2 regions of the Oceanobacillus sp. FSL K6-3682 genome follow, and region 2 is predicted to be linked to the other one. Evidence: riboswitches for the same ligand, from Rfam matches in the RefSeq annotation. Region 2 holds a riboswitch; the other holds the start of a gene.

Region 1 (4,441 bases), 1.4 Mb from region 2:
AATAAAAATGAATAGTTTATGATTAATTTCCCTTACTGTATAAGTTGAAATAGGAACTTGCATGCTCTTGTTTATCACTCAACTTTCGCACCTAAGAATAAACATATAAACCTTGTTGTTCCAGGATGTACATGGTCTCAATTATCATGCTTGCTTTTAGTTAACTCATCTTTTTATTTTTTGAACAGGTTATTGTGTATAACTTCCGCTCCGGCCAACCACTCCGCTTTCCATGGGGACGGCTTCAGCTAACTTGAAAAGAAACCCGCTTTTCAAGTGGATCTTCAGCTCGCCCTGTTCCCACAGGAGTCTACGTGGTTGGCCTGCGCTCTAATAGGATTCTACAGCGCATGGAAGAAATAATATCCTGATGAAGTTAGCTGAAATCATCGTTTTTTAGCCTAAATAAACAATCATGCTGATGTTTTAAACGGTTTTTAGCAGTTCAAATCATGACAACATGAATAAATCATATCGAGAATAGCTTTCATGCACCAAAAATAAGGATTACTGAGCATCTTTACCATAAAACATGAAAAATTTGTTCCGTCAGATCCGCCTTTTATTTGTTCAGTTATTTTAGTATAGAATACCCTGTTAGCGGAGGCGGACCGTTTTGACTCCTGAGGGATTAAGCACCATCTGAAGATCCACTTTTGCCAAGTGATCTTCTTGGCAAAAGTTAGCTGAAGAGCGTGCCCCTAGGAAAGCAAAACGGTCCGCCGTAGCGGTTGCTATACACTTTACCTTCTATATTTGTCAACAGATATATGGAGGAAATGATCAACCCCCTGTTCCTATGGATAGGAAGTTACTTTTTAAAGTGCGAAATTTGAGTTTATCATAATAAAGATGATTATGTAGAGTAGTGACTAGCGATGGTTTTCGATAGAAACGAGTAACTGCAGCAATATTGTCGGGTTAGTAAAAATTTAAGATAGATGGACATGAAACTATCTAACGTAGGAAAAACACGGAGACTCCTGCGGGAAAGCGCAGTGTTTTTCCGGAGTGATCACTATTCAGCTTATTTAAGAATACAGAACCGTAAACTTTCACTGGATAATTGCATTCAAATATGTTTATAATGTAAAATAGATTTATTGTGACAAAATCGCATATATAATAATTATTTGCAGCATAGATAGCTATCTTTAGCCTTAATTATATATTTAAAGGAGTGCATGAACGTGAGCGTGAAAGAATTGACACAAGAAGAAATCAGCAATTTGTCCATGATTGAATTAGGTTCCATTATTTTAAAGGAAGAAAATAAAGCAGTCTCATTTCAAAATTTATTCTCTAAAATAGCAGATTTAAAAAACTTTTCAGAAGAAGATAAGGAAAATATGATTGCACAATTCTACACAGATATGAATGTTGACGGACGCTACTTAACATTAGGATCTGGTATGTGGGGATTAAAAAGCTGGTATCCAGTAGAGCAGGCAGAAGAAGAAATTACAGATGAGCCGACGAAAAAACGTAAGAAAAAGAAGAAAAAAGCAGCAGCAGTAGTAGAAACAGAAGAAATTGATGATGATTTAGATGTAACAGATGAAGACATCGATGATATGCTGGATGATTTCGATGATGTAGAGGAAGATGAAGACCTGGAGGAAATTGAAGATGAAGTAGATGATGTCATCGGTAAAGACGATTTGGATGAATTAGATTATGATGATGAGGACGACCGCTAATCTGTTTCATATAAAAGGAATGAATAAAAAAGCTGGAACAAGTTGAGTTAGAACTCAGTTTGTTCCAGCTTTTTTTATAGCGGAAGGAAGCTTTGATGAAACTCTATTTTAGCAGGAATAATATCTTATAAGTGAACTTTTTATAAACTCTCACTTCTTTCTATAGTCTTTCATAGTAAAACATTGTAAAATAGACTTAGAAAACAATTACATAAAATAAAAATAGGTGATTTTTAAAATCATAAAGGGAAGTTGGTGCAATTCCAACGCGGTCCCGCCACTGTAATTGCGAGCGAACAGAACGAGCCACTGTACAAACATGTATGGGAAGGAGTCTGGGAGTGATGACCAAGAGCCAGGATACCTGCCTATTTTTAGTTCCAGCCAATTCTACGAGGATAGTAAGGTGAAGCGTTTTTCTGAATCTTTCTAACATCTTCATTTGCCGTGGAGATGTTTTTTAGCGTAGCATAGCTCATTTTAATCCAGTGTGAAAATTGGATATCTGCTAACTATACAAGCTATTTGATTCAGGATACTTAGCAGAAAGAATAATTTTTGAAAGCCATTTCACATCTGTGCTTCCTCAATGATAAAAAACGGCTGAACATGTAAAAATACATTAAAATCAAGGGGGAAGTTAAAATGAAAAAGTTTTTACAGGTTCTGCTGCTGGCTTTATTAGCGGGTTTCTTAATCGGATGCAGTAATAATGACAGCGGAAATGAAGCTGCACCGGATGAAAATACGACAAATGAAGAATCAGCTGCAGAGGAAACAGATGGAGATGATTCTGCTTATCCGTTAACGATAACAGATGCAATAGATAATGAAGTGACACTGGAGGAAGAACCAGAGCGAATTGTCTCATTGATGCCGAGTAACACAGAAATTACATTTGCTTTAGGACAAGGAGATAAGGTGGTCGGTGTTTCTGATAACGATACATACCCGGAAGAGGTTTTTGATATTGATAAGGTTGGCGGCATGGAATTTAATGTTGAAGTGATTATCAGCCTGGACCCGGATGTTGTTTTAGCACATGAATCTTTAGTGGCTTCATCACAGGAAGCATTAGATCAACTGGAAGGCGCTGATATTGAAGTGTTCACCGTTGCAGACGCAACAGATGTTGATACCACCTATGAGACAATTGACAATATTGGACAGGTTGTCGGTGCTGAAGAAGAGGCAGAACAATTAGTTACAGATATGCAGGCTGACTTTGCAGAATTAGAGGAAATAACCTCAGAAGTAGCAGAGGAAGATCGTCAATCTGTGTTCTTTGAGATTTCTCCATCACCAGATATCTATACAGCCGGACAGAACACATTCCTTGATGAGCTGCTGCAGATTATCCATGCAGATAATGCCGCCGGTGATCAGGAAGGCTGGGTTGAGATGGACCCGGAAGCAATTATAGAGCTGAATCCAGAGGTGATTATTTCAACATATGGTTCTTATGTAGAAGATCCAATCGGTGAAGTGACTTCAAGAGATGGTTTTGATGCTGTAGATGCCGTGGTAAATGAAAGAATTTATGATGTTGATTCGGATACAGTGTCCCGACCGGGGCCTCGTCTCGTTGATGGAGCAAGAGAAATCGCTGAGTCAGTGTATCCGGAGCTTTTTGATGAAGAGTAATTTATTGAAATATACGCTTTCATTAGCGTTTTTAATCAGTACCATGCTGATAGCAATTTCGGTTGGCAGTGTCTCTGTCCCGATACCTGAAATTGTTAAAATTATCGGTTCAGAGGTATTTCATCTTCCTATAGGTAATGATGTCGATCCAAAGTCCATCAGCATTGTATATGATATACGCTTGCCACGGGTTATCCTGGCGGGACTTGTGGGGGCCTCTCTTGCGATTGCAGGAGCGGCTTTTCAAGGTTTATTGCGGAATCCTTTAGCTGACCCCTACATTCTCGGTGTTTCATCGGGTGCATCTGTCGGGGCGGTATCAACCTTATTTTTTAATATCTCCATCCCGTTTTTGGGAATGTATACGTTGCCATTCTTAAGTATCCTTTCTGCACTGGCGACCATTATGACTGTGCTCTTTTTTGCGAAAAAAATTGATAAAACAATGCGTGTCGAATCAATTATTCTGACGGGGATTATTTTCAGCTCCTTTTTAGGATCCATTATTTCTTTGATTATTGCATTAACAGGACAAGAGCTGCAGCAAATAATCGGCTGGCTCTTGGGAAGTGTATCAATGCGCGGCTGGAAATACGTCGGAATTATTTTACCGTTTTTAATTATCGGCGGTTTATTATTGCTGATGAACACAAGGGAATTAAATGCTATGTCATTTGGAGAAGATCGGGCACAGCATTTAGGAGTAGATGTAGAAAAACGCAAAATGCTTATTCTGGCTGCGGGCTCTATTTTAACAGGTGCAGCAGTAGCTGTTTCAGGTACAATCGGCTTTGTCGGCCTGGTTATCCCTCATTTAACGAGAAAGCTGTGGGGACCGGATCATATTCATCTTCTGCCATTATCTATTATTACTGGGGCAGGATTTCTTATCTTAACGGACTTATTGTCAAGGACGATTATATCGCCCCAGGTTCTGCCTGTGGGAGTCATCACAGCGTTAGTAGGTGCACCAGTATTCGCGATGATTCTAATGAAACAGAAAAAAGCAAAAGGAAGGTAAAAAAAGATGCTCAAAGTAGAAAACGTATCGGGCGGTTATGATGGTGAAACAATCGTAAAGGATATTCATTTTTCTG
Region 2 (4,441 bases):
TTGTCTATATTATTGAAGAGCTTTTGTATAAGACGGATGAATATACAAATAAGAAGCCATATTATGAGAAGATTGTTCAAAAAATTATCTCGCTTGGTCAGGCAGAGAAGCTGATTATTGGCTTATCCTATACAACGCAGCGTCTTGTCGTAGATCACCTGCATGTTGTTGGAGATATCTATGATCGTGGACCAGAGCCCGATAAAATTATGGAAACACTGATTGGATACCATTCGATTGATATCCAATGGGGCAATCATGATGTGCTTTGGATTGGCGCATATGCAGGCTCTAAGGTTTGTCTGGCCAATATTATTCGAATCTGTGCCCGTTATGATAATTTAGATATCATAGAGGATGCTTATGGTATTAACTTACGCCCATTACTTAACCTGGCGGAAAAGTATTATGGAGATAATCCAGCTTTCCGTCCTAAAAAACATTCAGATCAGAATATTACGGATCAGGAAAAATTACAGATTACGAAGATTCACCAAGCAATTGCCATGATCCAGTTTAAGCTGGAAAGCCCGATTATTAAACGTCGTTCTTTCTTTAATATGGAAGAAAGGCTGGTATTAGAAAAAACGGATTACGAGAAACAGGAAATCACGGTATATGGGAAGACTTATCCGCTGGAAAACACATGTTTTTCTACCATTGACCCGTCTGATCCTGCCAAGCTGTTACCAGAGGAAGAGGAAGTCATTGATAAGCTTCTGCTCTCGGTACAGCAATCAGAGAAGCTGAAAAGGCATATGAACTTCCTGATGAAAAAAGGAAGTCTGTATCTGAAATATAATGGAAACCTATTAATTCATGGCTGTATTCCTGTTGATGAAAATGGAAATATGGAGCAGATGGAGATTGAGGGAAAAGCATACAAGGGAAGAGAATTGCTGGATAAATTTGAGTCTTATTTGCGCCATGCTTTTGCACATAAAGAATTGACAGATGATTTAGCGACGGATATGGTGTGGTATTTATGGACAGGAGAATATTCTTCACTCTTCGGTAAACGGGCTATGACCACTTTTGAACGTTACTTTATTTCGGATAAGGTATCTCATAAAGAAGAAAAAAATCCATACTATTATTTACGTGAGAATGTGGAAATGTGCCGTAAGATGCTGGAAGAATTTGAACTGGACCCAAGTCAGGGGCATATTATTAATGGACATACACCAGTAAAAGAAATAGATGGCGAGAATCCAATTAAAGCAAACGGGAAAATGATTGTTATCGACGGCGGGTTCTCAAAAGCCTATCAATCTACGACAGGTATCGCCGGCTATACTTTACTATATAATTCATTTGGAATGCAGCTCGTTGCCCATCAGCATTTTAATTCAAAAGAAGATGTTGTATTAAATGGTGCTGATGTTTTATCTGTCCGGCGGGTGGTAGACAAAGAGCTGGAACGGAAAAAGGTCAGGGAAACCAATATCGGAGCTAAGCTGCAAGAAGAAATTGAAATGCTGAATCAGCTGATGGCATATCGTTATATTAATTAAATAGGGTTAAGACCAGGCATTTAGAATGCCTGGTCTTTGTGTTGAAAAGAGCCGGGATAACTTTTCCTTTGAAAAAGTATGAAACTGATATATAATAAATCTAACAAACTTATATGGAATTTATTTTGGTTCATTTACAATGCTGTAAATGATTAAAAAGGAATCAGGTGAAAATCCTGAACGGTCCGGCCACTGTAAATGGTAGGTTCACTCTATATTGCCACTGGATACTTCCGGGAAGGCGGAGTGGATGACAGCCATGAGTCAGGAGACTTGCCAAAGTAATATGCACAGCTGCCTTCTGGGAAAAGGAGATGCATACTGGTAATTCAATGAATACAAATTGAATTCTATTTGCTGCTCTCAACTTAAGACAGGTGAGGGTTTTTTTAATGTGTATAGAGCGAGAAGTGCTATGTACAGCATTTATTGCCGCTACTTACTTTGGTTTGTGCGAAACCAAAAGTTTGTTAAGCATTCGGGAGCCTTGCAATGCAGCAGGCTGAAAAAGCCTTACATGGATCGTGGGGCTGCATCGTTACGCAGAAGTAACCAGCTCGGACAGAGGTAATTACAAAGAGGTAATACCTTCCATGCTGGAAGATTCGCTCCAAAGAAGTGGTGAACCTTCCAGCTTCTAAATTAAAATTGACAAGGTTAACAGATTAATAGTACACTACAGGTAACACAAAGACGTGTAGTTTTAAAAGCAGAGGAGCTTTGCAGAATGATAAATTCTGTAGAGCTCCTCTGCCTTTTTTTATGCCAAAAAATGAGGAGGAGTTTTCTTGAAAAAGGTGGCTTTTCAAACGGATATTTACTACGGGAAGAACGCTTTGGATTATTTGAAAACAGTTAGTGCTAAACGGATTTTCATTGTTGTGGATCCCTTTTTAAAAGAAACAGAGATTTTGGAGAAAATAGAAGGGTATCTTTCAGAAGGAGATAATGTGTGGCGGTTATTTACGGATGTTGTGCCTGATCCGCCGATAGAGAATGTTGCTGCCGGTGTAGAGGCAATGAAGGATTTTGAGCCTGATTTTGTCATTGCCATTGGCGGAGGATCGGCAATGGATGCGGCAAAAGCGATGAAGGATATCGCCAGGAAGGTATATTCTATTGACCAGCTCCCGCTTCTTGCTATTCCAACAACAAGCGGCACAGGGTCGGAAGTAACCTCCTATTCTGTTATAACGGATCAAAATAAAGGAGTAAAGTACCCGTTAACAGCAGATTCTCTTATTCCGGAGACGACTATTTTAGATGTAGAGCTTGTGAAAACTGTCCCTAAACCGATTGTGGCTGATACAGGGATGGATGCCTTAACACATGCTGTAGAGGCTTATGTTGCGAAAAATGCCAATGATTTTTCAGATGCCATGGCGGAGAAGGCCATTCGTCTGTTGTTTGATTATTTGCCAAAATCCTATCAAAATGAACAGGACGAAGAAGCAAAGGAAAAAGTTCATCATGCTTCTACATTGGCTGGTTTTGCATTTAATACGGCCGGTTTAGGGATCAATCATAGTATTGCTCATGCCAGCGGGGCAAGGTTTCATGTTCCACATGGCCGTCTGAATGCTATTTTACTCCCGCACGTCATTGCTTTTAATGCAGGTATCCATCAAAATCACCATCAGTATATAACTCCGGCAGCAGAAAGATATGCAATGCTTGCCCGGTTATTGAATCTTCCTGCAGCAAATCATGCCAGCGGAGTAAGAAGCCTTATTAAAGAAATAGAGAAGCTCCGGAAAAAGTTAGACATTGCTGCCAATTTAAAAGAATATCAATTGGAATACAATGATGAGATAGAAAGAGAAATTGCAGAGGCTTCATTAAACGACAGCTGCACAAATATGAACCCTGTTAAACCGGCCCCTCAGGATATCACAGCTATTTTAAAAAAGATAAGATAATTATGCGGATTGACTTCAGTGTAAAAGAGGCTTGCAAGAAAGTGCTTTCAAATATATAATGGTTGTAGAAGCACAATGGCGTGCATAAGTAATCAAATGAATGCAGTTAGTTGATGATAAAAGCAAAGGGGCTTTGGAAAAGAATGTATCTTTTTCATGCCCCTTTTTTGCATTTTTTACGGCTGAAGTCTTATTAAATTCTTCAATAATCAATAATCAACAATGAATTATACTGTTTAAGGAGTATGGATATGAATGAAAAAATTGTGATAGTCGATGATGAACCTATTACAAAGATGGATTTGCAGGAGCTTTTGGAAGAAGCCGGGTACAATGTAGTAGGACAGGCTTCCGACGGATTTGAAGCAATTGATGTTTGTCAGGAACAACGTCCAGATCTCGTTATCATGGATATAAAAATGCCTGTACTGGATGGACTCAAGGCCAGTAAGAAGATCATGTATGACAAGATTGCCGGAGGTATATTGCTGCTTACTGCTTTTTACGATGAAGCATTTGTGAAAAAAGCAAGAGAAATTGGGGCTCTTGGATATTTAGTGAAGCCGCTGGATGAAAAATCATTTATTCCGACAGTGGAAATGTGCTTATCACGGGCAGAAAAGATCCAGTCCCTGGAAAAGCAGGTGCAGGAAGTATCTCAAAAGCTGGAAGACCGGAAGATTATTGATATAGCTAAGGGTTTATTAATGAAAGAGAGAAATCTGGATGAGCAGGAGGCTTATAAGCTTCTCCGGAAAATGAGTATGGATGGAAGGAAGTCCATCAGTGAAGTTGCAAGGACGATAGCTATTGTTTATGAATAAACAAATAGATAAAATTATGGAATTATGCAAGAAGTATACAGAAATGACAGATAAAGAGATTGAAATTATTTATCAGAAAGCGCATGCTCTGGATGAACTGGCAACTATTTTTGATTGTGATATTTTTATAGATGTTCCTCTGAAGAACAGTACTGCCTCCATCGTTATTTATCATGTTCTTCCT

The links. A riboswitch is a leader RNA that binds a small molecule or an ion and turns the genes downstream of it on or off. The one in region 2 is predicted to bind cobalamin.
Region 1: it holds a riboswitch for cobalamin, as region 2 does, so the genes downstream of both, MHH51_RS20355 (ABC transporter substrate-binding protein) here and MHH51_RS03605 (1-propanol dehydrogenase PduQ) in region 2, are expected to answer to the same signal.

Annotation. Positions count from the first base shown of each region.
Region 1 covers NZ_CP150263.1:4,180,658-4,185,098, reverse strand. Annotated here, with positions in the region: gene rpoE (DNA-directed RNA polymerase subunit delta) at 1,191-1,700, shown strand; cobalamin riboswitch at 1,908-2,087, shown strand; gene MHH51_RS20355 (ABC transporter substrate-binding protein) at 2,346-3,344, shown strand; gene MHH51_RS20350 (iron ABC transporter permease) at 3,334-4,365, shown strand; gene MHH51_RS20345 (adenosylcobinamide amidohydrolase) at 4,372-4,441, shown strand, end outside.
Region 2 covers NZ_CP150263.1:699,222-703,662, forward strand. Annotated here, with positions in the region: gene MHH51_RS03600 (fructose-1,6-bisphosphatase) at 1-1,514, shown strand, start outside; cobalamin riboswitch at 1,624-1,810, shown strand; gene MHH51_RS03605 (1-propanol dehydrogenase PduQ) at 2,303-3,433, shown strand; gene MHH51_RS03610 (response regulator) at 3,685-4,257, shown strand; gene MHH51_RS03615 (histidine kinase N-terminal domain-containing protein) at 4,250-4,441, shown strand, end outside.